2 regions of the Paenibacillus sp. J22R3 genome follow, and region 2 is predicted to be linked to the other one. Evidence: a T-box and tRNA genes for the amino acid it is inferred to sense, from the RefSeq annotation. Region 2 holds a T-box; the other holds one or more tRNA genes.
What was found. A T-box is a leader RNA that pairs with one kind of tRNA and senses whether it is charged. The one in region 2 lies ahead of metG (methionine--tRNA ligase), so its partner is inferred to be a tRNA-Met.
Positions count from the first base shown of each region.

Region 1: it encodes a tRNA-Met, which carries the amino acid that the T-box ahead of metG (methionine--tRNA ligase) is inferred to sense. The anticodon was not compared.

Region 1 is NZ_JBWDNS010000001.1:1,688,146-1,704,360, reverse strand. It holds gene AC0YN4_RS08030 (ABC transporter ATP-binding protein) at 1-786, shown strand, start outside; gene AC0YN4_RS08025 (ABC transporter permease) at 791-1,615, shown strand; gene AC0YN4_RS08020 (ABC transporter permease) at 1,599-2,438, shown strand; gene AC0YN4_RS08015 (ABC transporter ATP-binding protein) at 2,569-3,519, shown strand; gene AC0YN4_RS08010 (ABC transporter permease) at 3,524-4,639, shown strand; gene AC0YN4_RS08005 (ABC transporter ATP-binding protein) at 4,829-5,593, shown strand; gene AC0YN4_RS08000 (efflux RND transporter periplasmic adaptor subunit) at 5,559-6,641, shown strand; gene AC0YN4_RS07995 (ABC transporter permease) at 6,645-9,569, shown strand; gene AC0YN4_RS07990 (ABC transporter ATP-binding protein) at 9,576-10,463, shown strand; gene AC0YN4_RS07985 (ABC transporter substrate-binding protein) at 10,469-12,010, shown strand; gene AC0YN4_RS07980 (hypothetical protein) at 12,150-12,314, shown strand; tRNA gene AC0YN4_RS07975 (tRNA-Met) at 12,396-12,472, shown strand; tRNA gene AC0YN4_RS07970 (tRNA-Ile) at 12,494-12,570, shown strand; tRNA gene AC0YN4_RS07965 (tRNA-Leu) at 12,589-12,674, shown strand; gene AC0YN4_RS07960 (hypothetical protein) at 12,981-13,121, opposite strand; gene AC0YN4_RS07955 (LamG-like jellyroll fold domain-containing protein) at 13,751-16,215, shown strand, end outside.
Region 2 is NZ_JBWDNS010000004.1:173,021-189,235, forward strand. It holds gene AC0YN4_RS19590 (cupin domain-containing protein) at 1-242, opposite strand, end outside; gene AC0YN4_RS19595 (pyridoxamine 5'-phosphate oxidase family protein) at 413-1,051, opposite strand; gene AC0YN4_RS19600 (5' nucleotidase, NT5C type) at 1,149-1,712, shown strand; gene AC0YN4_RS19605 (LysE/ArgO family amino acid transporter) at 1,742-2,359, shown strand; gene metG (methionine--tRNA ligase) at 2,743-4,389, opposite strand; T-box leader at 4,440-4,700, opposite strand; gene AC0YN4_RS19615 (class I SAM-dependent methyltransferase) at 4,878-5,657, shown strand; gene mraY (phospho-N-acetylmuramoyl-pentapeptide-transferase) at 5,657-6,610, shown strand; gene AC0YN4_RS19625 (ArsR/SmtB family transcription factor) at 7,007-7,981, opposite strand; gene AC0YN4_RS19630 (glycoside hydrolase family 2 protein) at 8,098-10,851, shown strand; gene AC0YN4_RS19635 (response regulator transcription factor) at 11,132-12,514, shown strand; gene AC0YN4_RS19640 (glycosyl hydrolase family 28 protein) at 12,605-13,927, shown strand; gene AC0YN4_RS19645 (cellulase family glycosylhydrolase) at 14,132-16,215, shown strand, end outside.

The sequences.
Region 1 (16,215 bases), on a different contig from region 2:
ATGCTGACGGGGATTCTCCACCCGACCTCCGGCGAAGCGCAAGTGCTGGGATTAACGCCATGGCGGGAGAGGACGAAGCTGGCTTATCGAATTGGCGCTGTATTCGGGCAGAAATCGCAGCTGTGGTACCACTTGCCGCCGATCGATACGTTTGACTTGATCAGTCGGGTTTATGAGCTGAACCGAAGCGACTATCTAGACAGGCGAGCAGATTTAATTGAGCGTTTCGAGCTGGGGCCTTACTTGAATATTCCTGTTCGTAAGCTCTCGCTCGGCGAGCGGATGCGCTGCGAGATCGCGGTTTCCTTCCTGCACAGGCCGCAGCTATTGTTTCTGGATGAACCCACGATAGGGCTTGATGTCGTAGTGAAGCAGCGCATTCGCGAGCTGATCCTGGAAGTGAACCGCGAAGAGGGAACGACGGTTTTCCTGACTTCTCACGACGCGGGAGATATGGAGGAGCTTTGCTCGCGGGCTGTCGTTATCCATCATGGCGGGATTTTGCTCGATGCGCCTGTTGATCGGTTGAAGCGAGAAGTGCTCAGCCGCAAAATCATTTCGCTTACCTTATCCGATCATTACGTTGTCGGTATGCTTCCCGATCTTCAAGGCATGGAAATCCTCCAATCGGAGGGGCGCCGGTTGAAGCTGGCCGTGGACCTGAAGCAAGTCGGCATTGAATCCGTTGTCAGTGCGTTAATGGGCAGGTTCAAGCTGGACGATATGACGGTCGAGGATCCGCCAATGGAAGAAATCATTACGCATATCTATGGGTCGGGAGGGTAGCGCGATGGCCATTCGAAACTTGGACCCTTTATGGGTACGACGAAGCAAGAAGATTGGAGCCGTTGCGCAAATCACGATGCGGCAGCAAATGGCCTATAAGACGGATTTTATAATGCGGGCGTCGTTTCTGCTGCTGATCTTGTTTGTGTTCGTTCAGCTGTGGAGTGCTGCCTATGACGGAGACAGCACCCGCGTTATTAATGGTTATACGCTGAAGCAGATTATTTGGTATTTGGTATTCACTGAGGCGATTACGATGGGCGTGCCAGCCCTATGTACGGCCATCGAGAATGAGGTGAAGAGCGGCGATATTGCGATCCGCCTCATCAGGCCCATCTCGTATGTCGGCTATCAATATGCCGCGTATCTATCTGAAGCGGTATTCCGATTCTTCATCCACTTGGCGGTTGGCAGCATTATAGCATGGACGTTCGTAGGCCCGCCGAATTTTGGCCTTGGCTGGGCAGGCCTTCTGTCTCTTACGCTAGGGGCACTCACAATTGCATTTCTGCTGAACATGATCGTTGCTTTGTGCGCCTTCTGGGTAGAGGAGACGCGCGGGATGGAATTTGTGCTGCATAAGCTGCAATTCACAGTCGGAGGCATGCTGCTGCCGCTTGATCTGATGCCGGAGTGGCTGCAGCGCATATGCGCGTGGCTGCCTTTCCAGGCGATGTTATATTTTCCGGCAAGAACGGCAGTGAACTATGGATCTGCCTCCTTACTGCAGCAAATTTCCATTCAGGCAGCTTGGATTGCAGTGCTGACTTGTTTCACGATCATGATGTACCGGAGAGGAGTGACCAAGCTGCATGTCAACGGCGGATAAACGAGAGCGGGAATATGAGAAAGACCACATGCAGACGCCGCTCGGGATGATGCGGTTTCTGCTAACATGCTGGAAAGTCAATCTAGCATCCTCGATGGAGTATCGCATGAGCTTCTTCCTGCTCGCGGGGATGATGTTTATTAATAATTTCATGTGGTTGTTCTTCTGGACCCTGTTCTTTGATCGGTTCCAGGTAGTGAACGGATGGAATTTATCGGATGTGATGATGCTGTGGGCTGTTGGGGCAGGGGGATTCGGCTGGGCGAATATGCTATTTGGCAATTTCCATCGCATTGCTACGGTGGTCTCCAGCGGTCAGCTCGATGTGTATTTATCTCAGCCGAAGCCTGTGCTGCTTCATGTATTGGCCAGTCGAATGTCGCTAACGGCTGCAGGAGATTTTCTGTTCGGGCTGGCCGTGTACGCATGGGTTGGCAATCATACCTTGCTTGGCGCGGTGCAGTTCGGACTGGGGCTGCTTATAAGCGGCTTGATCTTTATGGGCGTCATGATTATAGCCGGCAGCTTCGCGTTCTTCTTCGGCAATTCCGAGGGAATAGCAGGCCAAGTGTTCAATAGCTTCGTGGCGCTCTCGACGTATCCTTCCGGGATCTTCCGCGGTGCAGCCAAGCTGCTCTTGTTTACACTTGTTCCGGCAGGGTTCATCAGCTACCTGCCGATCGGGTTGATGCGTGATTTCGATCCGGTCTTCTTCTGGCAGGCGATCGCGATGACGCTCGGATTATTGACAGCAGGTACGTTGATATTCGGGGTCGGACTCAAACGGTACACATCAGGCAATGCCATAGCTATGCGAGGATAGGGCATCATTCACGTTCATTGTTCTCCTTCCCTGGACCGAGACCAATTCCCTCCACAGGCGGTTCTTGCTTTTATTTGCCAATGATAAAGTAAAGGGAGAGGTCGGCGAGAAGGAAGGGGAATGATGGCTGGTGACAAAGCATGAGGCAGGCGAGACGGTACTTACCGTAGAGGATCTGCGCAAGTCATTCGGAGGAACGGTTGCGGTGGACGGGATTAGTTTCTCGGTGAAGAAAGGTGAGGTTTTCACCATTATCGGACCTAACGGGGCAGGCAAAACGACGACGCTTGAAATGATTGAAGGGCTGCAGGAGCCTGACCGCGGGTCGGTGACCGTAATGGGCATGAATTGGGCAGCCAACAAGTCTCAGATTAAGATGGCAATCGGCGTACAGCCTCAAACCAGCGCGTTGTTCGATTTGCTGACGGTGGAGGAGAACCTCGAAACCTTCGCTTCCTTCTACAACAGACGGCGGCCGACAGACGAAATATTGAGTTATATCAACATGGCCGATCATCGGAACAAAAGGGTCAAAGCACTCTCCGGCGGTCAGAAACAGCGGCTGGCTATCGGGCTTGCAATGATTAGCGATCCGGAGCTGATCTTCCTGGATGAACCGACGACAGGGCTGGATCCTCAAGCCAGACGCAACATTTGGGACATCGTACTGAAGCTCAAAGCGATTGGCAAAACCACGATCCTTACGACGCATTACATGGAGGAAGCCGATAAGCTGAGCGATCGCGTGTGTATCGTGGATCAAGGCCGAATCGTAGCGCTGGATACGCCGAAAGCATTAATCGGCCGTCTTACGAAGGAGCGGGAGATTCATCTCACGTTTACCGGCGGGGAAGAGCACGCTTCGCTGGCGGAGCATATTGCACTGGGCAACACGGCCGTAACGCGCGTGAAGCGAAGCGGCGATCATCTGGTTGTTTGGTCGCTGCAGCCGGAGGAGACGCTGTATCAACTGTTTGGTTTTACATCCCAGCAGAGCATCGGAGTCGAGCAGGTATCCATTCGCGAAATGAGCTTGGAGGACGTCTTCATCGCGTTCACCGGCAAAGAATGGAGGGACTGAGCCCATGAATCGAAACGGATGGAAGCAATTCCAGAAGCTGTTTGGCGCACAGTTCAAAATGACGTTTCGCGATAAGAATGTGTGGTTTTGGTCGATTTTCTATCCGGTTCTTCTACTGGTCATCTTCATCATGATCTTCGGCGGCAGTTCAGGTAGCAGCTTCACGGCGAAGCTCGCGCTCGTTGAACCTTCCTCCAATACACTGGCTGAGGATATGCGCAGCGGCTTGAAGCAGATCGACGTGTTCGAATATAAGTCAGATACGCCGGTAAGCCGCGAGAAGGCGGAGGAGTGGCTGAAGGATCGTGATGTGGACGCGGTGATCGTGCTGCCGCAGTCGGCAGATGCCTCTTCGCTTGAGCTGCTGCTCAATAAGGAGAAGCAGAACTCCCCATCCTCACAGGCGATACAGAGTATTCTGAACAATATCGTTCTGCAGATGAACAGTGCCGCTTCCGGTATTGCTCCTGCCTTTACCCTGAAGACGGACTTCGTATCCGCAGGCAGCGAAGAGCTGAAGTATACAGACTTCCTGCTCACCGGATTAATTGCGCTTGCCATCTCGCAAGCCGGCTTGTTCGGAATGGTATCGATGGTCGAAATGCGCCGCAACGGCCTGCTTAAGAGACTGATTCTGACGCCGGCGAGCATGGGACTGTTCGGAATGGGAGGCATCGCGGTTCGATTTATTCTCAGCGGGATTCAGATCGTCCTCCTGACGCTGATCGGCGTTCTCGCTTTCGGTGCACATATCAATATGAACGTGCCGGCATTCCTGATCGTCTTCCTTGTAGGAACATTGTCCTTTGCAGGGATCGGATTTATGCTCGCAGGGTTTAGCAAGACGATGGAAAGTTATTTCGGCATGGCGAATTTAACCAGCTTTATTATGATGTTCATCAGCGGCGTTTTCTTCGACATCAACGTATTGCCGAGCTATATTAAACCGCTCGCGAACGTCATGCCGCTGACTTATTTCGCTAACGGAATCCGAGACAGCATGGTGTATGATCTGGGTATGTTGAATGCCGCATTCTGGATGAATATCGGCATTATGCTGGCGTGGGGCCTTGTTTCAGTCCTCATTGGGTCGAAATTTTACAATTGGAAGCAGCCATAATGTGTTAGTCTTAAATAGAGAGCTTCTGCGCCATAAAGCGGATCATGTCCGTTTTTGCGGCTCAGAAGCTTTTTTAGCAAATATTTAACGAAATTGGTACCTGAGCGCGTAACTTTTTGAATGCTTGCGCCGTCTAAACGTTATTGAGATTAAAGATTTCTAATAGGAAGGGGGGTCTCTGCAGCCGCGATGGGATGGTGGAGAAGCAAACAAGCAACAAAGGAAGCTGTAGAATCCGACGCAACAAGGGAAACTGAAGCTCCGTACATACCAATAATCGAGACCAAACCGCTTCTCACCGTAGAGTCGGTTGAACGCACCTTTCAAGTTGGCGGACAGCCGCTTCATGTGTTGAAAGGGATTGCGATGGAGCTAAGGCCAAGGCAGCTCGTGATGCTCCGCGGGCGTTCCGGCTCCGGTAAAACCACGCTGCTCAATATGATCGGCGGGCTCGATCAACCAACGAAGGGCCATATTTTCTTTCAGGATTTGCCCTTCCATAGCATGAATGATGATGAACGCACGAAGGTAAGGCGCAAGCACATCGGGTTTATTTTTCAGGCGTACGCCTTAATGCCGCTCTTATCCGCTTATGAGAATGTCGAGCTGTCGCTGCGTATGGCGGGTATTCCGTCTCAGGAGTGGAAGAAGCGCGTTGAGCATTGCTTGGATCTTGTCGGTCTTGCCAAGAGGATGCATCACCGTCCGTTCGAGTTATCCGGGGGTGAACAGCAGCGTGTTGCGATCGCGAAGGCCATCGCACATCGTCCGAGTATGCTGCTTGCCGACGAGCCGACCGCTGAGCTTGATTCGCAAATGGCCGCACAAATTATGTCGGTATTCCAGACCATCATTCGCACGGAACAAGTTACGATTTGTATGACAACGCACGATCCCACGATTCTGGAGGTTGCCGATCATGTTTACGAAATGGTTGACGGGAAGTTCATTTAAGACTGCAGCTGTTGTAGTTCTTGGAGCTTCTCTTGTTTTCACGAGCGGATGCTCATTGCTGCCAAACGAGGATAACGAAGAATCATTGCCTGCTATAGCGCCGCCGCAAATTTCGAAGAAGCCGGAGTACGAGGTAACGACTGCTACGCTCGAATCGAAGAAGACGGGAATCGGGAAGCTGATTTCGCTTCAGGAAGAAACGCTGTATTTTACACTCGACGGCAAACGATTGAAGGAACTTCATATTAAAGTCGGCCAGAAAGTAACAGCAGGCCAAGTGATCGGTTCCCTCGATGTGGACGATATGAAGAAACAATTGCGCTCGGATAAACTGCAATTCTCGCGAGACGAACTGCAGATGAAAGAAACGCTGCGCAAGAAAGACGAGATGGACCCGGTAGAGTTCGAGCTTGCGAAGATCACCTTCGAAGAGAAGCGCCAGAAGTTGGTAGAATCGCAGCTGGAGATTGACAAAGCGATTCTGAAAGCGCCTTTCAGCGGTACAGTGGTTTCGTTGAACGTCATGAAAGGCGATTTGATCAAAGCTTACGATCCGGTATGTATCGTTGCAGATACAGGACAGTTAACCGCAGCAGCGAAAATGACCGCCGATGAGCTGCAAGGCATCTCCGTAGGCATGCCGGTTGTCGTTGATATCAACGGTGCCGGACAGGTCAAAGGCAAGATTGCTCAGCTTCCGATTCAGAAGGATGACGGAGGCGGTGGTGGCGAAGGCGGCGGTGGCAACGGAGGTGCGGGCGGCAATAAACCAGAGCGTCCTGAAGATTTCCTGACGGTGAAGCTGGATAAGATGCCTACAGGCGTGACGCGTGGAACGCCGCTGTCCATCTCCATTATTATGGACCGCAAAGAAAATGCAATCGTCATTCCGCCATCTGCATTACGTTCAATCGGGTCTCGTACTTACGTGCAAGTCATCGATGAGAACGGCAAACGCGAGGTGGATGTTGAAGTAGGGCAGCAAACGGCAACGCAAGTTGAAATCCTCAAGGGATTGACACCGGGGCAGAAAGTCGTAGGTCGATAAGCTATGGGGATGCCGCTATTTCGCTTTCTGCTTCGCAAAATGTGGAACACGCGATGGATGACGCTCAGCTCGCTGGCCGGCTTGATCATTGCCGTCGCCTTTGCGACCAGTATCCCGATGTACGCGGATGGAGCGCTGAAGCGGGTTGTGGCACAATCGCTCATGGAAGAGAGCAGCGGGCTGCCGGCGGGATCGCTTCTGATGCGTTACCAGGAAACGACCGGTAAGACGGATTTGAATGCGTTGACCGAGGTGTCCCGTTATATCCGCGAGGATGTGCCGAGTGAAGTTGGATTTCCTTTCGGCACCTATGTACAAAGCTTAGCCATTCGAACGGCGGAGCTGACGCCGGAGGATCCAACGACCGTCGATGCGAGCCGGGTTCGTCAGATGGGACTTACATCGATGAGCGGCCTCGATAAGAAAACAGAACTGACGCAAGGTCGTTGGTACACCGACACGGTTGGTGACGATGACACGATCGAAGCGGTCATTCTGGAAGAGGCGATGTACCGCAGTGACATTCATATCGGCGATGTGTTTGAATACCCGATCTACAGCGGTTTGAATCTGACGCTTCGCGTTAAGATCGTCGGAGCGTTTAAGCCGCTTAGCGATACGGATCCGTATTGGTATCAAGGGCTTGAAGGCTTGATGAGTACGCTGCAAATCGGCGAGAATGCCTTCCAGAAAGGGCTTATGAAGGATCGGAAGATTCCGGTTCATACGGCTAACTGGTATTATGCATTCGATTTGAAAGATATCAAGACAAGTCAATTGTCGCCGCTGAATCAGACGCTTGAGCGGTTGAACATCGAGCTGTACCAGCGTTTGAAGGATACGAGAGTAGAGATCTCATTCGCTAAACTGCTCAATGAATTCCGCAAGTCGAGTCTTCAGCTGCAGCTGCTGCTCTTTACATTGGCTGCACCGATGCTGGCGATGGTGTTTTACTTTATCGCAATGAATGCCCGGCAATCGCTTGATAAACAGCGCAGTGATATCGCTGTATTACGAAGCCGGGGAGCGGGAACCAGGCAGATCATCGGCATTTACATGCTGGAAGGATTACTGCTCGGAATCGTCGCTCTCCTCATTGGTCCGTTAATCGGTTGGTTTATGGCGAAGAGCATCGGCTCGGCCAATGGATTCCTGGAATTCGTCAATCGGAAATCGATTCCGATTGGATTCGGAACAGAGTCGATTATCGCAGGTATCGGCTCTGTGGTTCTTGCCCTTCTGGCGACCATCATCCCAGCGGTTATTTATGCCAGGGCTTCGATTGTGGACTATAAGAAGCAGATCGCGCGCTCTGATCGTAAACCGGTTTGGCAGAGATGGTATGGCGATGTGCTGCTGCTTGGCATCGCAGCTTATGGCTGGTACTTATTCAATGAACGCCAGATGATTTCGTTCAAAAGCAAAATGACGACGGATCAGCTGAACGTGCAGCCTTTTCTGTTCTTTGTTCCGGCGTTGGCAATCTTCGCAATGGGTTTGTTCTTCCTTCGCGTCTTCCCATGGCTGCTGAAGCTGTTTAATTGGATCGGCCGGAAGGTGCTTCCGGTGCCGCTCTACTTAACTTTGACTCAGCTGTCGAGATCGTCGAAGGGATACTACCCGCTGATGATATTGCTTATCTTGACGCTTGGATTAGGAGTTTACAATGCTTCTGCGGCTCGAACGATCGATCTGAACTCTACAGAGCGGACGCTCTACAAATTCGGAACCGATGTTGTCATGCAGACGGTATGGGAAGGAACTGCTGAAGTGATCGACACCGGAGGCGGAGATGCCGGCGGTGGCGGTGGCGGACAAGGCGGCAGCGGCGGTGGAGAAGGAGCCGGCGGCAATGGTGCTGGAGGCAATGGAGGAGGCGGAAATGGTGGAGGCGGCGGCAACGGCGGCGGCTCTACGGTTCCGACTCGGATCAACTATTCGGAGCCTCCATTTGAAGTGTTCCGCAAGCTGGATGGGGTAGAGGCGGCGGCGCGCGTGCTGCAGACCAAAGCCAATATCGTCGTTTCAGGACGATCGGCCGGACAAGGAACCGTCATGGGCATCGACAATGTCGATTTCTCCAAGGTGGCCTGGTTCCGTGACGATCTGTATCCTTCGCATCCGTTCAACTACTTAAATTATTTAGGGCTCTATGAACAAGCGGCTATTATTCCTTCCAACGTGGCCGAGAAATATCAGCTGAAGCTTGGCGATACGATCTCTGCCGGTTTGCAGGAAGGAATGATTGACTTCGTCGTCGTCGGTATCGTACCGTACTGGCCGAGTCAATATCCGGATTCATCACCGTTCATCATCGCGAATCTGGATTATATCTATGACCAAGTTCCGATGATTCCTTACGATGTATGGCTCAAAATGAAACCAGGTGCGCTTACCGCTCCAATCATGAAGCAGCTGCAGGATGAGGGCATTGAGCTTGCGAATGTTCAGGACGTGCGCATTGAGCTTGCTGTGCAATCGAAGCATCCGACACGCGGCGGCGTATTCGGGATCCTAAGTCTCGGCTTCCTTGTTTCCATCATTGTTTCGCTAACGGGCTACATTCTGTTCTGGTTCTTTAATCTATCAGGGCGGATCGTACAGTTTGGTGTTCTTCGCGCGATGGGGCTCTCCAGGAAGCAGTTGACCGGTATGCTGCTGCTTGAGCAGGTGTTTACAGCGGGACTGTCCATTGGACTCGGTATCCTAATCGGCAAAATTGCAAGTTTGCTATTCTTGCCATTCCTGCAGACGACCGATAATGTCGCGAACTCTGTACCGCCGTTTAGGGTCGTATTCGATTCCAAGGATACGACGCAGCTCTACATCGTGGTCGGATGCATGATGCTGATGGGTGCAGCGCTTCTACTCATTCATATCCGCAGATTGCGCGTACATCAAGCCGTTAAGATGGGAGAGGAGCGTTAAGACCTCATGATTACTTGCGAGGGACTCGTTAAAATTTACAAATCAGATGATCTTGAGGTCGTTGCACTGCAAGGGCTGAACCTTCACGTCCGTGAAGGTGAAATGATGGCGATTATCGGCAACAGCGGCAGCGGGAAATCGACGCTGCTCAATATACTGGGCGGTCTTGACCGCCCTTCGGCCGGCCAAGTGAGTGTAGGGCCATGGGATTTGCTCAAGATTACCGATGAGCAGCTCGTTTCTTATAAACGCGATACCGTCGGTTTTATCTGGCAGAGTAATGCACGCAATTTGCTCCCGTATTTAACGGCGCTCGAGAACGTGGAGATGCCGATGATGCTGTCCTCCAAACTGGATCGCGCTTATGCGAAGCAGCTGCTGGAGTGGGTGGGGCTGAAGGAGCGCATGCACAATAAGCTGCATCAGCTCTCAGGCGGTGAACAGCAGCGGGTTGCAATCGCGATTTCGCTGTCAAACCGGCCGAAGCTGCTGCTTGCCGATGAGCCGACAGGCTCCGTCGATACGCGTACTTCAGATCTCATCATGGATATCTTCCGCAGACTTAATCGCGAGATCGGCATTACGATTGTTATCGTTACGCATGATTTATCGTTAGCCGGTAAGGTTGACCGTGTCGTGGCGATTCGGGATGGATTAACCAGTACCGAATTTATTAAGCGGAACCCGAATCTGGACGATAAAGATCAGATAGGCGACCATTCGACTCTCGGCGGCGCTGAGGCCATGCATGAAGAATATGTCGTCGTTGACCGGGTAGGCAGACTTCAAATTCCGAAATCGTATTTAACAGCCTTACAAATTACAGATAAAGCATCAATGGAATTTGACGGTGAGCGCATCATTATCTCGCCGCCTAAATCACTGGAGGGGTAGAACCAATGGAGAAGAAGGTAAGACGTTCACGGGGAAAACTAATTATGAGGACTTCTGCTTTGGCGGTTACAGCAGGCCTGCTGGCATCAAGTCTTGCAGCATGCAGCAAGGGAGACAGCGGCAATGAAGCAGAGCGTCATGTACTGAGAATCGGCTTTATGTATTCCAATTCCGATAATGAACCTTATCTGCGTCAACAGTTCACGGATGGTTACGAACTAACGCATCCGAATATCGACATCGAAATCGCAGCAGCAATCAACTATGATGACCAGCGTTTCGAAGAGCCCGATCCGAACAAGAAGCAGCCAGACCCCTATGAGAAGCTGAAAGAGATGATCAACGGCAAGAACCCTGTCGATGTTGTTGTACTGGAATCTTCTTATTTGAAACGTCTGGTAGAAGACAATCTGCTTAAACAGCTGGACCCTCTGATCCAAGAGAGTGAATTTGATATCGAGGATTTCGTACCGACGGTTATCGATGGTATCAAGGATGCGGGAGGCGGCAGCCTCTATGCGCTTACGCCGACCTTCAATGCTTCAGCGCTCTATTACAATAAGAAGTTGTTTACTGATGCCGGTGTTACGCCGCCGACAGACGGCATGACTTGGACAGATATCCTTACGAAGGCCAAACAGGTAGCGAAGGGCGAAGGGGCAGAGCGTAAATTCGGATTCTCGTTCAATCGTTGGAGCGGAGACCCGTTCTGGGATTCGCAAACCTACTCGGCACCTCTTCAGCTTAAGATGTTTGACAATAAAGCAGAGAAGATGACCGTAGATACACCGCAATGGCGCAAAGTGTGGAGTGAAGTAGCCGCATTGTACCAAGAGAAAATCGTACCTACCCAAGAAGATATGAACAACGGTGGCGGCGGTGGCATTGCCAGGGACAAAGAAGTCGCATTTAACCCGTTCCAGAACGATCTATTCATCAGCGGTCGCATCGCCATGATGATCGGCGGCTATGACTATGTGAATGAGCTGTCCAGAGCGAAAGATTATGCCACTAAGAACCCTAAGATTCCATCCCCGGATTGGGATGTCGTGACGATCCCGACTTTCGAGGAAGCTCCTGGTATTGGCGGCAGCATCTACTTGAACAATCTAATGGCGATCAGCGCCAATGCACAGAACAGCGACGATGCTTGGGACTTCATCCAGTTCAACAACAGCAAGGAATGGGCGAAGCTGAAATCCCGCAGCACGTATGAGATGGTAGCACGTAAATCGTTCCTGAAGCCGAAGGACGGCATGAACTATAACATCGAGGCCTTCTACACCCTTAAACCGATTCCACCGCAGGATATCACGCTTGAGAAGCTCTACCGCGAGAAGCCGAACCTCTATCAGGTTCAACAGTTTGCACAGCCACTCTTCCAGGAAGTCATACAGAAGAAGAAATCCGTCGAAGAGGCGCTTAAAGAATGGCAGACCAAAGGGGATGCCATGCTGCAGAAGATCAAGGACAATCCGAATGGTCCGCTTGAGCCGGTTGATGGCGGAGGCGGCGTAGGCATTAATGTTTACGGCGGTAAAGGCTAAATTATAGTGGAGCAACCGCATTGGCGCATCTTGCGTCGATGCGGTTTTTTATATCTTTGTCGGATCGTTCAGAGCCGATGCTTGTTTTTTCCGAAAATGGGGCATTCTAAGCGAAACGGCGAAGAAGGGAGTAAGTGACATGAAGTGGATATATTGGGGGCGTCTGTATGAAACCAAATTTCAAGCCGGATGTCTGGTTAGACGGATGGAAAACGACTGGTGGGTATACGGTTATGAATGTCCGCAAGAGATCGAAGTATTTCGTTCGCGCAAAGGAAGATTCGGCGTTCGATTTCTGCCATAAAAATATACTTGACTTATTCATGCATCATATAGTATATTATTTCTTGTCGCCATTGAATGATTTGTAGTGAATGAGTGTTATCGCGGGGTGGAGCAGCTCGGTAGCTCGTCGGGCTCATAACCCGAAGGCCGCAGGTTCAAATCCTGCCCCCGCAACCAACCTTTCGATTATTATCGTAAGGGCCCTTAGCTCAGTTGGTTAGAGCGGTCGGCTCATAACCGATTGGTCGGGGGTTCGAGTCCCTCAGGGCCCACCATTCCACAATCATGAACATGCCGGGGTGGCGGAACTGGCAGACGCACAGGACTTAAAATCCTGCGGTGGGTGACCACCGTACGGGTTCGATTCCCGTCCTCGGCATCCAACAAGAAACCTTGATGATTCAAGGTTTTTTTATTTTTTAAGGGTGCTTGTATGTATACTTAAAACATCAAATCCTGTGCGTTTAAACTTACCACACAGGATTTTCGTAAAAGCTTATAATACCTCCTTTGCAGTATCTGACTAGATCAGATAATCAAGGGAGGTATTTTTATTATGCGTATCACGAAAGTTAAAAAATCAGCGCCAGCAACAATGGAGTTGCTTGAGAAAGACTTTTTTGGCAGCACTAATTATTGAACCAAATTAAAGACATCAGCCCCCTAATAAAGAGAGCTGATGTCTTTACACAACGTGTTGAACGATTGCTTTAATAATTTCCGCAAAAGCTAAATTAAAAAAAGTTTTAGCTAAGGAACGGGCCACCTTGGCAACATTCATCGATGTGTGTGACTTCCTATAAAACACTACATTCGCTTTTTTCATAGTCATAGTCCTCCATTGAAATTGAGTAATAAATAAATCTCCAATGGTGGTGCTAAAAACATATAAAAGTAACAATCAATGACGAATGGTTTCCATGACCAAATAGCAAATCGTGGAATATAGGGGAGCCATATTTGATATTAAATTATAGCCTATTAAAATTCAACTACAAAATGAACTCTTTTGACATTTTCAACGACAATCTACCTAGATGAAATTACCATATCGTTCTACTAGATTGTAATTTTTTATTTTTTTTGAATATAAGTTAATATATTTGTACACAAGTTTTGAAATATAAAGGTTCCAGCTCGAAGAGAGCTGGAACCTTTTTTCGTTGTTGAGGTGTTTTATGGAACGGCTGCCCGTCAAAGAATAGCCGTTTTTTGCTAGCTTGATTCCAATCAAAATAAAGAGGCGTAGGAGAGGGCTGCAATATGTTTCGTCCGAAAATCGTAGAATAGTTCATTTTCTCCGTTTGCTTCTGACTCTAAAATACAAGTTGACAATGAATAAACGCTTGCTGCGTTACAATCCGTACGACGAAATGTTGGGAGGGGATTAACAAGCTTGCCCTGATGATAGACCATGAATGTTTTCACAAAATATACCACAGAAGGGATAATAATATGAACAAGCACAATCTGAAATCACGCCTGGCATCGCGTCTGACTGCTTTGGTTCTTAGTATTTTGCTAGTGGCACTAACACTACTGCCCGCGACTGCTTTCGCAGATACCCCTACCGAAGGCGATCCCTTCCAAGGCGAGATTCTATTCCCCTTCAATGAGGGGAATGGCTCGAGCTCCAGTGCCCTGTCGGGCGATCTATCAGCGACATTAAACAACTACGCTTGGAATCCAAATGGCCGAGGCAATACTTCCGCGTTCTCCAATGACCAAGCAGGCCAGAACGGAATTACAATCGACTACGGCACTCCTTTCGCGAGTGTAAATGATCTTACGATGGGCGTTTGGGTGAAGCCCGCAGCCCCCAATTCCGGACAAACCAGTTCTTTAATGGCCCCGCCTTATGCTGGTACTACAGGCAATTGGGGATTCAGTAGTGGAGAAATCTGGTGGAGTATCAACTGGGGCACCAGTGCAAACAACTTCGCTGACACAAGTATAAGCTTCCTGTCTTATGGATCGAATGGTTCCGAATGGGATGGCGGCCTCTCAGCGCCGGCAGGCAATCTGGCAGATGGAAACTGGCATTATTTGGCATACAGCTTAAGTGCAACTGCGAAAACGATCGCTCTGTATGTAGACGGCAATCTGATCGGCGAGAAAGATTATAGTTCCCTATATCCAGTCAATCTGCAAGCTTACAAATGGTTCGGAGGGAATGGGTACCAGGCTAAGTCGTACACCGGCCTGTTGGATGAGCTTTCCGTTTTCCCTTCTGTTCTGGGTGACTCTGCGCATGAAGCACTATATAACAGAGCACCTAATACTAGCAATCCTAGCAATCCGGGCAATCCTGGCGATTCTCTCCAAGGCGAGATTCTATTCCCCTTCAATGAGGGAAATGGTTCGACCTCCAGCGCCAATTCCGGTGAGCTGACAGCCACATTGAACAACTATGTATGGGATATCGATCACAATGGCCGGGGCGATACTTCCGCGATTACCAATGACCAAACAGGCCAGAACGGGCTGACGATCGACTACGGTACTCCGTTCGCGAGTGTAAATGAACTTACGATGGGCGTTTGGGTGAAACCCTCTGCTCCCACTCCTGGATCATCCAGTTATTTAATGGCTCCGCCTTATGCCGGTACCACTGGCAGTTGGGGGTTAAATGCCGGAGAAATCTGGTGGAATATCGGTTGGGGCACCAGTGCAAACAATTACGCCGACACAACCATAAACTTCACATCATACGGATCGGATGGATCCGAGTGGGGAAGCAGCCTTTCGGCGCCAGCGGGGAATTTGGCAGACGGTGACTGGCACTATGTGGCGTTCTCCTTCAGCGCGACGGCGAAAACAGTCGCACTGTATGTGGACGGCAATCAGATCGGTAACAAGAGCTACACGTCCACATTCCCTATTAATCTGCAAGCCTACAAATGGTTCGGCGGGGCTGGCTATAATGGAAGCGGGTACACGGGCCTGCTGGATGAGCTTTCCGTTTTCCCTTCCGTTCTGGGCGATACCGCTCATGAAGCGTTGTATAACAGAGCGCCTAATACGAGCGACAATACAGGCAATTCAGGCGATCCCTTGCAAGGCGAGATCCTTTTTCCTTTCAATGAGGGCAATGGTTCAACCTCCGGCGCCCTTTCGGACGGTCTGACGGCTACATTAACCAACTATATGTGGGATATCAATCACAGCGGCCGGGGCAATACTTCCGCAATCACCACGGACAGCAGAGGTGCGAGCGGGCTCACAATCGACTACGGTGCTCAGTTCGCGAATGTAAATGATCTTACCATGGGCGTATGGGTCAAACCCTCAGCTCCTAGTCCAGGAACATCCAGTTCATTAATGGCCCCGCCTTATGGCGGCTCCGATGGCAGTTGGGGGTTACATGCCGGAGAAATCTGGTGGAATATCGGCTGGGGCACGAGTGAAAACAATTACACCGACACCAAGATAAACTTCCTATCTTACGGATCTGATGGCTCCGAGTGGGATAGCAGCCTTTCAGCGCCAGCAGGGAATTTGGCCGACGGCAACTGGCACTATCTGTCGTTCTCCTTTAGCGCGACGGAGAAAACAGTCGTTCTTTATCTGGACGGCAGTCAGATCGGTGAAAAGACATATACGTCCACATTCCCTGTTAATCTTCAATCCTACAAATGGTTCGGCGGAGGCGGATATAATGAAAGCGCGTATACCGGCCTTCTGGATGAGCTTTCGATCTTCACCTCTGCTCTGGGTAGCACCGCACATGCAGCGCTATATAACAGAGCGCCTAATACAGACGGCACCGGACAGCAGACAGATCCGGCCGACACCGATCAGGTAGGCGACAAAACCTATCATGTGGCCAAGACCGGCAGCGACAGCAACCCCGGCACCGATGCCGAACCATTCCTTACGATTCAGAAGGCAGCTAATGTTCTCCTGCCTGGCGAAACCGT
Region 2 (16,215 bases):
GCACTGCCGCCGGCTGCCTCCACAACGGAGTCGCCGATCTGAATAGCCAGCTTGCCTTCAAGCACATACCACGCTTCATCATCTTCATGATGAACATGCAGCGGCGCAATGCGCATCGGTTCGGTGTCCGGCAGACAGCCTTCAGCGGTCCATTCGGCAATCACCAGATCAGCGCCGATGGCGGAGAGGGTTTGTCCTAACATAGGTAAAGCGGTGATAGGGGCGTTCTTTAATTCGGACATGATGGGCGGCCTCCTCCAGCATAAATTAGTCGTGCCAAAAGGTTATTCACATAGTTATCCCCAGTGTCAACAGCCTTCAACAGCAATACGTGTATAAGTATTGGGGACGTATAAACATATCCACAATTGAAGTTATCCACATCGGGATACAATATCGTAACCGTTTCCTTCTAATAAAGACGCTGTGCATACCCTTCTTCCAATCGTCGTGCAATGACCTCCGCATCCGAGCCGGGAAGCTTCGCATGGTCCGCGATCATTCGCGGAGCAGATGGCAGTGACTCCTTATCCGCCCACGAATCGGGGTTCCATAAACCCGCTCGAATAAAAGCTTTGGCGCAATGGATGAAACATTCTTCAACGTCTACAGCAATGCCAAGCAGCGGTTTACGGCCGTTATAGGCCATCTGCTCCAGAAGCTCATCGTCCCTTACGAGGAATGCTCGTCCATTAATTCGAAGCGTTTCCCCAAGTCCCGGAATCATGAAGAGCAAACCAATCTGTGGATTGGATAAAATATTCCGCAGCGAGTCCATGCGTTTATTCCCCGGTCGCTCCGGAATCACTAAGCGCCGCTCATTCTGGATCAGCACGAATCCCGGATAATCGCCGCGCGGCGAAACGTCGCAAGAGCCGTTGCTGTCCGCAGTCGAGATGACCATGAATGGAGAGCGGCTTATGAAATCGGTGCAATGATGATCCAGATGAGTAATCGTCTTACGACTCACGAGTTCGCTAGGGAATCCTATAAGCGCGCGCAGCTCCTCCTCGGTTTCAATTACGTCGTTATAAGCTTCATTGGCTTTCATAATTAGGTTCACACCCCTAGTAGTTGAACGGTATAATGAGTTAACATATATGCCGGACCAGAATGAATAGGCAACACCTCGAAGGAGTTGAGCCCGTTTGCACATTGCCATAGATTTGGATAATACCGTTCTGGACGCGACGGCAGCGCATGTAACCTATTATAATATGGCATCCGGAAAGGCGCTAACCGCCGCGGATATTCAAGATTTCTATATCTATCGCTCCTATGGTTGGAACCGGGAAGAACGAGATATCGCTTATGCGAAGCACGGCCACGATATTCATTGGCATTCGGCACCATATCCGAACGCAGCCGATATGCTGCAGCAACTCTCACTTGAGCATGAGCTGTCTATTATAACGGCAAGGCCAATGCTGTTCCGGGATGTTACAATAGATTGGTTGAACCGTCATAAGTTCACTTACAACAATATCTCATTCGCCGAAAATAAACTTGAAGCCTGCATAGCGGCTAATGTGGATATATTGATTGATGATGCGCCTCATTATGCGGAGGAGTTTGCTCGCATGCGTAAACCGATTATTTTGTATGATCAGCCTTATAATCGAGCGGTTACGAGTGAGTTTGTCCTGCGTGCCGCCGATTGGGCGGAAGTGAACCGGCATATTCAGCGTTTAGCCACGGGCTCAGGTAAATAGACAACTAGAATTGGAGAGAGAATACGAACATGCTTGCTGCAATGATTCATGGGTTTATATTGGCATTGGGATTGATTTTGCCGCTTGGGGTTCAGAACGTGTTTGTGTTTAATCAAGGTGCGGTTCAGAGTCGATTCCGCAAGGCGCTGCCTGTCGTAATAACGGCGTCGATCTGCGATACATTGTTGATCTTGCTGGCTGTACTCGGCGTATCGGTGCTTGTCCTGCAGTTTGTTTGGCTGAAGACCATCCTGTTCGCGGTGGGAATCCTGTTCCTTCTCTATATGGGATGGCTGACTTGGAGGAGCAAGCCGGCAAATCGGGACTCATCATCCGCCGAGGCTCTCGGAGCGAAGAAGCAAATCGCTTTTGCAGCGTCGGTATCGCTCCTCAATCCGCATGCGATTCTGGATACAATCGGCGTCATTGGGACAGGCTCCCTGCAGTATAGCGGTGCCGAGAAAGTGCTCTTCACGGTGGCCTGCGTAGTCGTTTCGTGGCTCTGGTTTACCAGTCTGGCCGCGGCCGGCCGACTAACGGGCAGCCTGGACAAATCAGGGCGAATCATGATTGCGCTGAACAAAGTTTCCGCTGTTGTCATGTGGGGGACGGCTGTTTATTTGTTTGTTACTTTGGTGAGTAAGTAAAGAGTGAGAGAAGAGGAAAGAACCGTCAGGGCAAAGGGCCTTGGCGGTTCTTCTTGTTCTGACTTTGAAAGGTAGTTAGGCGCGTAAATGTTGCAGCAAATGCAACATCCTACCCATCACACAGGTCAAAACCAGCCCTAATGTTGCATGAATTGCAACATTTTAATGAAATTAGGCAGCTAAGAAGCCATAGGAGGTGAAAATGTTGTATGACATGCAACATCTCCCCGATGATCCACTTTTGCGAAGGAAATGTTGCACAAAAGGCAGCATTTGAACAAACGGGGCCCCCACATTCGGTTAGGAGTTGCATAAAAGGGAACCACAAACGGATACGCCATACTTGCGAGGTGATCCAGCATTAGCTGCAGCTGCAGCTAAAGCTACAGCTGAGCCCGGCTATTCAATAGAGCCGCTTCTTCCTCCTCAATGCGTTTGGGATCAATGCGTTCGAATAACAGCGATAAGCTCTGAATCTGCTGATTAGCCGGAACGGTAATAAGGTTCCAAGCAGGCTGCCCGAGGGAGAGGAAGGTTCGGATACGCTCACAGGAGAAGGGGATGAACGGCTGCAGCAGATTGGCTAAATTCGCTATGATCCCTACGCAGGTATGAAGTGTAAAGCCGCAATCCTCCCGATTCTCCTTGATCTGTACCCATGGCTTCTGCTCATCGAAATATTTGTTGGCCTGCCGGATTTGAGCGAAGATCAGCTCCAGCGCTTCTTTCAAGCGGCCTTCTTCAATTAGAGCCCCGGACTCCAGGTACAGCTCCGTAAGAATCTGCTTCCACTCTTCGCTAAGCTCGCCTGCGGGAACGCGTCCATCGAATGATTTGGCGATAAAAGCGAGCGTGCGGTTCACGAAATTACCGAATGCGCCGAGCAGCTCCCCATTATGACTGTGGATAAACTCCCGCCAAGAGAAATCCGCATCCCGTCTCTCAGGGCCATTGGCGATGAGAAAATAACGGATGGAGTCCGGCTGATACCGGCTCATGATGTCAGGCACCCAGACCGCCCAATTGCGGCTGGTCGAGAACTTCTTCCCTTCCAGCGTCATGTATTCGCAGGAAATAATCCGATCCGGCACATGCAGTCCGCCTCCACCCAGAAGTACGGCAGGCCAAATTAACGTATGGAAGGGGATATTGTCTTTGCCATGCACATAATAAGCCGTTATAGTCGCTCCTCCATCCTTCCAGAAGGACTCCCAGCTTCCGCCGGTCTCAGCAGCCCACTGCTTACTGGCTGAGAGATAACCGCTGACCGCTTCGATCCAGACATAGATTTTCTTATCCTTGAAGCCTTCAATCGGTACATCGACCCCCCAGTCTAGATCTCTCGTTGCCGCTCGATCAAGAAGGACTTCTTCTAAGTAACGCCTAGTCAGTTGAACGGCGTTCTCTCGCCATCCATGCGACTTGTCAGCATAGGCCGCCAACTCATCTTGGAAACGGGAGAGCGCGAGATAGTAGTGCTCCGTAGGTCGTACGGTAGGGGGATTGCCGCAAATTTTGCATGACTTATCCAATAGATCCGCTGGGTCGAGTATGGTGGAGCAAGCATCGCATTGATCACCTCTGGCGCGGCTCCCGCACACGGGACATATGCCTTCTACGTAGCGGTCCGGCAGAAACCGTCTATCCGTCTCGCAGTAGGTCTGCTGAATCGTTTTCTTATATAAATGGCCATTCTCGAGCAGCTTTAGGAAGATCTCCTGCACGACCTGATGATGGAAGGGCTGATCCGTCCGCGTATAGAGGTCATAGGTGAAGCCAAGCTGTGCGAAGCAATCGGCAAATTCCTGATGATAGCGGTCCGCAATATCACTCGGCTTGACGCCTTCTTGAATCGCTTGAACCGCGACAGGAGTGCCGTGACAATCGCTTCCTGATACGTACAAAACTTGCTCGCCCTTGGAACGGTAATAGCGTGCCAGAACATCTCCGGGTAATAAGCTCGCCAATCGCCCCAAATGCAAGGAACCATTCGCATACGGCCAAGCGCCGCCAATAAATACAGGTGCCATCCACATTCCCTCCTTTTATAGAAAACAGAAAACAGAAAAAGCCCTCGTCCCGAAGGGACGAGAGCTGTGCTCACGTGGTACCACCCAATTGTATGAACGCCTCGCAGCATTCACCTCTTCGGGTACGTCGCGGTTTGCGAGTATACCCTAGCACGGTAACGGGTGCAGGATCCGGCGCAGCCTACGCCCATTGAGGGTTCGGTGCTCAGCTCAGAGACCATATTCTCGCGGTTATTCTTTACCCCTTCGCACCGGCCGGGGCTCTCTGTTAAAGACATCAACGCGATACTCTTTCTCTTCACAGCTTTTATTTGAATATTCAGCTTATTCGAGATTATAGTACACAATATTTTCCAAGTCAAGAACTCTTATGAGGGTACAATATGCCGCTCCGAATCGAATTGTGCGAATTAGCTCTTGCGCCTATTTTCCATATAATGCTAGCATTTAGGATAGTAGACTTCCAAACAAAGCGGAGGGATCATAGCATGCTGCAGCAGCACAAGGATATGATTCAAGTGAATAAAGAAGGCTGGAATAAAGTAGCGAATCAGTTTTTTGAAGGCTCATTCGAACGTCTATCCTATGGTGCCTACGCCCCCACGGAGGAAGAATTAAACTTGCTGGGGACGATAGCAGACTGCGCGATCGTCGAAGTAGGTTGTGGAAGCGGGCATACGTTGGAATACCTGGCCAACCGGGGAGCGCGCGAGCTCTGGGGCGTTGATTTGTCGGGTGCCCAGATTGAGACGGCAAAGCAGGTTGTCTCTAAATTGGACAAGCCGGTCGTCCTCATTGAAGCGCCTATGGAAGAGATGTCGGAGCTGCCGGAGAACTATTTTGACAAAGCGGTATCGATCTATGCACTCGGCTGGACCGTGGATTTGCCGCGGACGTTAAGTCATATTCACAGAAGCTTGAAGCCGGGCGGCATCTTCGTGTTTAGCTGGGAGCATCCCGTACATAGTGTGGTGGAATACAGCGATGAAGTGTTGAAATTCAGACGCTCCTATGTGTCAGAGAGCTTCGAACGGCATGAGGCTTGGCGAGGTACACCGATTGTGATGCACAATCGGAAGGTGAGTACGTTCATCAACGCCTTGATCCGCGCCGGATTCGTCATCGATGCTGTTATTGAAGAGTCTGAGGTGGATGAAGGAGACACGGTCAATTCGGCAAAATGGTACTCCGGAACAAAGGCACGCATCATCCCATCAACGCTCATTATTAAATGTCATAAATCCCGGGTCGAAGGAGAACCGAGCTAATGGATATTTTTATACTAGGCGCGTCAGGGATATCGTTCCTTCTTGTTGCGCTGCTAACTCCGCTGCTCATCTGGGGATTGCGCACGCTGAAGCTAACGCAGCCGATACGTGCAGAATTGCCGCCGGATCATCAAGCGAAACGCGGTACGCCGCTGATGTCGGGATTAATCCTGTTAATTGGCATTATGGTATCGGTCTACGTGCATCCCCAGCCGATGGTGCTGTTTATTGGCACAACGTTTGTTTTATTCGGCATCGTGGGGTTCCTGGATGATTTTCGCAAGGCTGCATTTCAAGATCCACAAGGCATTTCCGGCAAAATGAAGCTGGTCCTTCAGTTCACCTTTGCCTGTATGCTGCTGCTTGTATTGCTTCAGCAATTCGAGTTAAGCACAGATATTATAATATTTCGGGGATTCTCGCTGGACTTACCGCCGTGGCTATATCTGGTGATCATGCTGCTGTTCATTGTGGGCTCGGCTAATGCCATTAACTTTACCGATGGGTTGGACGGGCTGTTGATTAACGTTGCGATCCCGACCTTTTTCTTCTTCTTCGTTATCTCCGAGAGAGTCGAAGTGCAGACGTTCTCTCTGGTCATGATCGGTTGTCTGTTGGGACTGTTTATCTATAATATTTACCCTGCAAAAGCATTTATGGGCGATACGGGCTCACTTGCGATAGGCGGTTCACTCACCTTCCTAGCAGTCATCGAGAAGGTAGAGATTCTGATTCCGATTCTGTTCATTATCTATCTGGCCGAGCAGCTGTCTGTGATTCTGCAGGTGTGGTATTACAAGAAGACGAAGCTGCGAATCTTCCGCATGGCTCCGATTCATTATCATTTTAGCTTGAAATATGGGTGGAGCGAGAACAAAATCGTCATGATCTTCGGGTTTGTGTCGTGGCTGGCAGCGTTTGTTTCGTGGTTGCTGTGGAAATATGTGATGTGAGGATGCGAGTGGCTGCCGAGGGGCAGCCTTTCGTATTGTCACGTGGCGCGGATAGCTGGGATGGGAAGCAAGTATAATGCGTTTGCGGTTGAATGTTGCACAATGTGCAACATAATGGAGTAAAACTAGTCCAATTCTTGAAGATGTTGCACAATATGCAACATTCCCAACAAGAGAGGGCCTCTGGGAGCTCATCTGCTGAGAAATGTTGCATTCCATGCAACAATTGCAGCATTTCGTGCTTGGATCGTCTGATTTGTTGCATATTGTGCGGGCTCTTCCCGCCCGGAGCAAGCATGCAGCCAGCCGGGAAGAGCCCGCACAGAGCCGGCACGAAGAAGGACTGTCCCAAAAGTCGCGGCTGCGTACTTCTGAGTCAGTCCTTCTTGGCGTCATCTATTCCACGTAGCGGATAAACGACAGCAGCAGATCCTGCCGGTGGTCGCCGAAGTCGGCGCCGAAGAGGTTAAGGCCGCGGCAGTTGACCGCGTCCTCGGATACTTCCAGCCTGACGCGGATCGGCTTGTTGTATTGGAGACCAAGTGACGCAAGCGTCGTGCCTTGCGCCGTCACTTCGCCGTTCACTTGGCTGCCGGATGCGGTAACGCGCCACTCGGTCAGCTTGCCGTATTCGGTGCCGCTCTTCCATTTGTCCGGGGTCAGCTTGCCTTTGCGGTCGCCGAGATCGCCGGGGCTTGTCCATGTGCCGACAAGCTGATCGTTAATGAGCAGGGAAATATCGGAAGCCCAATCCATCTGGAAACCCGCTGTTTCAGAACACAGCTCCGCGCTGAACCACAGCTCATTAATCGCAACGCCGGGCGGCATCGGATTGGCAAAATAATACTCCACATAACCAGCCCCGGCGAACCAGATCAAGGAAGCCTCTACGCGTTCAGGCAAGTAGAAGGCACGAGGATCATCAACGGAGCCCAGCTGCGTGCAATCGCGAGTGACGATACCGCATGTAGGTTGAACGGAGCAGTGCGCGTACATGCCGATCGGCATGCGAAGTTCCTCCGTGCGAAGCAATCCTTCGCCGAGCTTGACGGGCAAATCCAATTGAATGGAGCGGCAGGTGACGGAGCAGATTTTCTCCCTGCTCGCACCGAGCGTGGAAGTAATGAGCTCGACGTTCTCCAGGATCTGCACGTTTACGGAAATGGTCGGCTGCGCGACGCCGAGCGCTTCGGCGAGTTGGCTGACGCTCATTGATTTCTCGCCCAGCGCTTCCAGGATGCGGACGCGAACGTCACCGGACAACGCTTTGGCCACATCGATCAGGCGGGTGGAGGGATATCGAATGGTATCTTGTTTGAGTTCACTCATGAGCAGTTTCAACCCTTCATCGTTCAGTTCTTTCTTTATCACCAGTGTACTCTATAATTGGTGTATTGTAAAAACATAATACGTATTGATTAAATCATATACGAATGCTAAAATGATGGCAATTCCAAATCCATCATCTGAAAGGTTGTGCTTCCCTAATGGCTGCTCAAGCTTTGAAATCTGCACAAACAGAAATGCCGCGTCCCGAGTACCCGCGTCCGGATTGGCAGCGTCAAGATTGGCTGAATCTGAACGGCGTATGGGATTTCCGCCTAGATACTGAAGAGAATGTAAGCGATTACGCGTCCCTGCAGCCTACAGCTCAATTTGATTCCGAAATTACGGTACCTTTCTCATGGTCCAGTCCGTTGTCGGGTATTGGCCGTAATGATACCGGTACAGGCTGGTATAAGAAGACTGTAGCGTGGGCGCCGGCAGAGAGCGAATCGCTCGTATTCGTGCGTTTCGGCGCCGTTGATTATCGCTCCGATGTATGGGTGAACGGCGTTCATGTCGGCTCTCATGCCGGCGGCTATGGCAGCTTCGAGTTCGAAGTCAGCACGGTGTGGAGAAACGATGCGGAGAACACGATCGTCGTACGCGCAGAAGACTTCGACCGCAGCTCGCAAGCACGGGGCAAGCAGGGATATGGCGAAATACGCGGAATCTGGCAGCCGGTATGGCTGGAAGCAAGACCGAAGGCATATATCCAATCGGCTAAGTTCATTACCAAAATAGACGGCACCGTTGAAGTGAATGCTGCGATTACTGCGCAGGAAGCCGGAGAAGCGACTCTGCTATTCAGCTTTGCTGATCAGTCGGTGCAGCATACAGCAGTTGTTCAGCTCGAGGCAGGCAGCAATGCGATCACTGTTTCCTTCACAGTAAGCGACCCACAGCTGTGGAGCCCGGAATCACCGTATCTGTATGAAGGTGAACTTACCCTCAGCAGCGGCACAAGCACCGATACCGTTTCCACGTACTTCGGTATTCGTGAATTCGGAACGGCATTGTTCGGTGACCGCTCCTACCGCTGGATTACGCTGAACGGCAAGCCGGTTTACTTGAACGGCACACTGGATCAGTCGTTCCACAAAACCGGTTATTTTACCTATCCAAGCGACGAAGAGATGCACGATGAAATTTACTTGCTGAAACGCCTTGGCCTAAATATGGTCCGTATTCATATCAAACCGGAAGAGCCGCGCAAGCTGTACTGGGCGGATAAGCTCGGTATGCTGGTTATGGAAGATATGCCATGCTTCTGGGGCAACCCTGATGAGACGGCGCGCGCTTCTTATGAGAGTGAAGCCAAGGAAATTATCGACCGTGACTACAACCATCCATCCATCTTCTGCTGGGTCATGTTCAACGAAACTTGGGGACTGAAGACCAACCCGCAAGGGGGCGGGTTAACGGGGGAGCCGGGCCAGCCGAGCTCGTATTTGCCGCAAACGCAGGAGTGGGTACGCGAAATCTACCACTGGGCCAAGCAGACCGATCCATCCCGGATCATCGAAGATAACTCCCCATGCAACTATGACCATGTCGAGTCGGATTTGAATTCATGGCATTTCTATATCAACGGCTATGAACAGGTGCGCGAGCATGTAACCGAGATCGTGGAGAAAACCTTTCCGGGCTCAGATTTCAACTATATCGGCGGCAACCTGCAAGGCGATGCTCCGCTCATCAACAGTGAGTGCGGGAATGTTTGGGGCTTTACCAGCGGCGCAGGCGACAGCGACCTTGCTTGGCATTATCGGTATATGCTCAACGAGTTCCGCCGCCATGACAAGATGTGCGGATTCGTATTCACGGAATTCCGCGATGTGACGAATGAGTTTAACGGCTACTACCGCCTGGATGGAACGGACAAATATTTCGGCTACGAGGAGTTTGTACCGGGTATGTCGATTGCCGATCTGCATACGGCAGACTTTATCGTCATTGACGCACCGCCATGTCAGACACTTCAAGCAGGCACGCAGGTTGCTGTTCCGCTGCTGCGCTCCAGCTATTCGGATCACTATCACGGACAACAGCTGCAGCTGAGCTATGAGCTGTGGTATGACAATCTCGGTATCCGCACAGTTGCTGATCAAGGTACAGTCGAGCTTAACTGGGATGGCTTCGGCGTAACAGCAATTGACGCGCCGCTTACCGTTACGATGCCGAAACAGGATGCAGTTGCCGTGTTGGCGGTATCCCTGAAAGACGCCTCCGGTAAAGTTGTAACGCGCAACTTCATTACGTTCGATGTGCGCAGCGGAAGCGAAGATGGCGTTTACGATGCAGAAGGCCGTTTCGTCAATGTACCGGTTACGTCATTCGTTGAGCAAAGCTTTACCTATCAGTGGAACGCAATTCAAGGCTTCAAAACAAACGGCGGCGGAGAAGGCCATTTCGTTTATGACATTAATCTGCCAAGCCAAGCCGAGCAGAACGTGATCCACCATATGGATATCCGTTTCGAAGCAAGCGCGAAACGACTGCTTGCCCGCAATGTGGAAGGGGCCACGGATCGCGCGCATACCATTAGCTTCATGCATGGAGCTAACGCAGACGTGGAGCGCAACAGCAACACGTACTACATGACAGATGAAGAGCGTCATGAATCCCGCATTCATGTTCTCATTGACGGAGAGCGTATCGGTTCGTTCCTGCTTCCGGATAACCCTGCGGATAGCCGGGGCGTTCTGTCCTGGCAGTATCAAGAGGTGCATAACAAGCTGGACGAAGCCGGATCCTTCGGTTACCTGTGCAACGTAACCGTGCCAAGCCGAATTACAGCGAAGCTTGATCGCAGCCGCAGCTTCAAGCTGACGTTCGAGGCCGAGCAAGGCGGTCTTGCCCTCTACGGACGAAATGCCGGTCGTTATCCTTTTGATGTCCTGCTACAATTGAGATAGTAGACGATTCACGACATTAAATGTGAAGAAAGCAATATGAACCAGACGAACAAGTCGTCCCACAACGGGACGGCTTGTTTTGTTAGGGAAAGCAACAATATTCCTACGTTCACCCAACAGGGTTCGCCCCTCTCTTTATTGAACACTTTACTAGATCCATATATATTTAGGGGGAACTTGGCATCCAGACCATCAGGCGCTCGCAAAAGTGAAGTCTGAAGCGGTGGCATAGCAGTCGGAGATCAGACACAGCCACGCATTAACTTGGAGGAGAGATCGTATGATGAAGGCGATCATCGTGGACGACGAATATTTTGTGCGCAAAGGGTTCAGGCATATCATTCCTTGGGAAGAGCTCGGGATCGAGATCATCGGCGAAGCGGCTAATGGCGAAATTGCCTTAGAGCTCATGAAACAATGCCATGTGGATTTGGTGCTCACGGATTTAACGATGCCGGTGATGAACGGGTTCGAGCTGATCAAGCAGGTTCGCGAACATTATCTCGGTACTTGGATTGCCGTCTTAACCTGTCATCAGGATTTTCATCATATTCAAGAGGCTGTGCGGCTTGGTGCAATCGACTATGTGGTCAAAACAGAGCTGGAGAACGATACCTTAAACAAATCCATAGCGCGTATCATCGAACGCATTCGATTGGAGGAGAAACGCAAGCTGGAGCTGCAAGAGCAGCACCAGGAGGAGGAAGAGCCGTGGGCGTTGTTCTTGACGCCTGTAATGAATGAGGTAAATTGGGAGCTGCCCTTGGAGTTAATGATGCCTAGCCGCAGGAGCCGGGCAATTACGATACAGAAGAAGGGGATTTACGTAAGGCGGGAAGACCTTCTGCAGAAATATACGAATATCGCAATGGTGTATGCCGCGATGGACTGGACGCAGTGGATTCCGGTCATGATCCGCGGCGTGCGGAATTTGCCCGAGAAGGTCATGGTGCAGCTGCTGACCCGGTATCGGGATGAGAAGCTGTTCTTCGATTTCCAGTCGCAGAAGACAGGCTACGAAATCGATTGGATCGAGCTGGAGACTAGGCCCGTCGCCACCGATGATGCCGTTATGCAGGTGCTGAAGCAGCAGTGGCGCTCCTATTACTGGGTGTACCATGACGGAGCTTTTCACGATTTGATGGACAAGGTGCGGGAACGCAAACCGGCGGTTTCCGTTTGGATCGAGCATCTGAGGAACACGGTCCTGCTCTGGCGGCATTTCGAATCGATCTCGGAGTCGACGGACTGGGCGGCTGCTTCCGAAGAGCTGCTGTTCTGGGAGCAATGGGCAGACTGGCTGGGGCTTGTCCGCTTACGGCTGCGCCATCATGAGCTATCCGAGGATGTATGCATCGGCATTCTGAGGGCGATGCAGATGATTTCAATCGATTTGCAAAGCAGCATGAACCAGACTGAGGTGGCGAAACGGATCAATTTGAACCGCAGCTATCTGAGCCGCTGCTTTAAGCAATATGTCGGCAAGCAGTTTCAAGATGTGCTGAACGACCTGCGCGTCGAGAAAGCTACCGAGCTGCTGGCTACGACGAATGAGCCCGTCTATCAAATTGCCGAGAAGACGGGCTTTCAGGACGAGAAATATTTTAGCAAATTTTATAAACAGCAGACCGGCAGGCTGCCCAAGCATGTACGCAAAGAATAAGTTTCGTACAGGGTGCAGACGAGTTTCGCACACGCTTCACGATGGACGTTCGCTACAATAGGATGATCAGCTCAATAGGAGAGTGAAACTATGCAGCAATCCACGATTCAGTGTCAGGCTCCGGCAGCGCAAATTGCAGCTTCCGAGCGTTATAAAGTACGTATCAACGGACAGTCGGTATTCGTTTACAGCAGTCAAGGTGCAGGTTATGCGATGCTGTCCGCTGAAGGCAAGGTCACGGTAGAAATCGAAGACAGCCAAGCGGCTGAGCAAGTTGTCGTTCGTCCGCTCCGCCATGCGATTCAGCCGGTTCAAGACGGCGGCGTGCTTCGTTTCGAGGCAGAGGCGCCGCTAAAACTGTCTGTAGAGTTCGATGATAACATCCGAGAGCCGCTGTTTATTTGGATCAACCCGCTTGAACGCGAGGCACGTCCGGACCCGGCCGATCCATTAGTGCGTTATTTCAAAGGCGGAGAAGTCCATCAAGCCGGGGAAATCGTATTGTCGGACGGAGAGACGGTCTATATAGAGGAAGGTGCCGTCGTTCATGGACGAATTAAGGCTGAGAACGCATCGAACATTGCGATTCGCGGCAGAGGGATCTTGGACGGTTCGTTATGGAGAGAGGCCGAAGAGGGAAGCAAACGGCATCTGATGATGCTTCTTGCAGGCTGCAAGCAAGTGGCCATTGAGGGGATTTCGATTATTGATGGTCCAACCTGGCATGTGGTGCCGGCAGGCAGCACGCAAGTAGCGATCACCAATATTAATATCCTGACGTACGCGGGAACCGGTGACGGAATTGATATCGTTGGCTGCGAGGATGTGACGGTGGATCATGTGTTTGTCCGCTCTAAGGACGATTGCATCGCCATTAAAGCGGTCGATTATTTCCATAAGGCAGGCCTGCATGATGTGAGAAATGTACGTGTTACGCGATCGGTCTTCTGGAACGCGGAATGGGGCAATGCGCTCGAAATCGGTTATGAGACGCGCTGCGCTTCCATCTCCGAGGTTGAATTTAGCGATTGCGACATCATTCGCTGTGAATTCGAAGGCTACGAGTCCGGAGGAACCTTTACGATTCATAACGGTGACCGTGCGGATGTGCATAACGTGCTGTACAAGAATATCCGTGTAGAGGATTCACGCGAGAAGCTCATTGATATTAAAGTGCAGTTCTCTCAATACTCGAAGGACGCTGAGCGCGGTCATGTCCGCGACATTCGTTTCGAGGATGTTGCGATTGTAGGCGGCTTGCTTCCGGTATCCATTATTCGCGGCTATGATGCCGGACATATGATTGAGCAGGTTACAATTCGTAACCTGACCTATCAAGGAGAACCGCTTCGCGGCGCGAATGAAGCGAAGATGGTCGTGGAGCTCAGCAAGAAGATTGAATTCGTTTCGTAACTCTTATCGTTGATTAGGACCGTCTACCTATGCGTAGCGGTCCTTTTTGATTGGAAGGTAGATTTGCGTACGATTTCCAGCGAAGGAGGAGACAGATTTCACTGTTCTACCTACTATTTTCCATATTGGGACCTTCCGCGCCAAAATTATAATTAGAATTGCGGTCCCAGCATGTCATTCGAAAAATGAAGGGAAATGGTGAACATGGTCAGCATTAAGAAGTGGGTCTCGATAATAGCAGCCGTAATGATGGTTTTCTCGTTGGCTAGCCAAGTCGTGCCCGTTCTCGCAAACGCTTCCAATGAGCAATTTGCCAGTGATTTTAGCAGTGCCGAAGGTTGGACACTGGATCCTACGCTTTCGATCGCCAATGGTAAGCTGCATTCGGAGTCATGGAGTGCCTATCTGCAATCGGCGATTACCGATCAGAGCTTTACTGGTACCTACTCGATGCAAGTCGACGTCGAGGCCCCTTTGTCGAGCGGACATTGGAATGCCACGCGGCTGCTCTGGGGGTATCAAGATGCAAGCAACTATTACGAATTGCTCCTGGGTAATGCAAGCGTAGCGAACAATGCGACCAACGTTTCTTTGAAGAAAATCGTGAACAATGCAGAAACCAGCTTAGCGCCGGATATTGTGTTTGGAATAGGCGGCAAAACAACCACGTTGCAAGTTGTCCAAGAGGATGACGGACATATCTCCGTGAGCGCTCTTCAAGCGAATACGGTCACCAAGCTGTATGACCGGATCGAAGATCACACGTATAATGCAGGCAAAATTGCAATCGGTGTCCGAAGCAGCCCGATTGATTTCGATAACTTCCGTGTCGTTGCGGGTGTAGAACAATTGACGGCGCCGGAGCAGCCGGAAGTTCCGGTCGTAGAGACGCCGACTATGGCAGAGGGCAACTTCGAAGTGCAAGGGAGTGAAATTAAGGATCCGACTGGAAACGAGTTTATCGCCAAAGGCGTTAACGTGAACGGACCGCGCTGGCCTTGGTCTCGCCCGACATTGCCAGACGTCAGTACGATTGTAGACACATGGAAATTCAATACGGTTCGAGTGAACATGTTCCCGCGCATGGAGCATTGGAACATTACCAATAACATGGACTTGGACGGCATCGTGAATGCGTTCACCTCGAGACATGTCGTAACGATGCTCGAAAATCATGATTTTACAGGCTCATATCCGGGTGAAACCGGTGTTACGGAATCAGATGGCAGTTATTCCATGTCGGTAGACGAGCTCAAAGCGTATTGGGTCGATCTGGCTACGAAGTACAAAGACAACCCCTACGTATGGTTCAACATCATGAACGAGCCGGGCCAAGCCGGTAAAGGGTATTCAACAAGCGAATCCATTGCGCGCTGGAAAGAAGTACATGAAGAAATTATTGCCGCGATTCGAGCGATCGGAGCGGAGAATATCATCGTACTGGATGGTCATTTCTACGGCCAAGAAGGTGGATTCAGAAACGGAACGGCTGACAGCGCGATATTGTCTACGGGCGAGCAGCTGGCAGCAACATACGATAATCTGGTGTTCTCGCTCCACATGTATGGCGAATGGTTTAATGGCCAGCAGCGGCTCGCGAACTATCTGGATGAAGCTGCAAGCAAAGGCCTGGCACTCATCATTGGGGAATATGGCGGAGGCGACAGCCAAACTACGAACGTAACGGCCGCGATGTTCAACGAAGCCGTTCAGCGTAATGTCGGTCGGCTTGTATGGGCATGGGAAGGCGAAGACCAATTCGATCTTACGGCCGGTACGACCAAAGGCGGCGGCTGGGAAGTCGATAAGCTGGACGGTTCGCGTCCGACAAATCTCAGCTGGTTAGGCGCACAGGTGTGGGATGACAATCATAATTCGTTGACGCTGCCGGTAACACTAAATCTACCTGTTATGGTTAATGGTAACTTCGAAGACGGCTTGACCGGCTGGCTGAACTGGTCGCGTGCCGAGCTTGCAGCAGGCGTTGGCATCGACAGCTCGAAAGCGTTCAAAGTGCCTGCCGGTGGAGCGGGTGGCGGCGGTCAATATGTTACGGTTAAGCCAAATACAACGTATACGCTGACGGTGTGGGGTAAAGTGAGCGGAGCAATTGAGGCGGATAGTGCGGATGCCGGCTTCCAGTACAAACCGACGGAGCAATCCCCGGATTCCGATCAAATCAAATTCATCTTGTCGTTTGATTCGACAGCTTGGACGAAGAAAGAAGTGACGTTCACGACGGGGCCAAGCGTTGCGGGAGCTAACGTATTCGTGTGGAAATCAGCCGC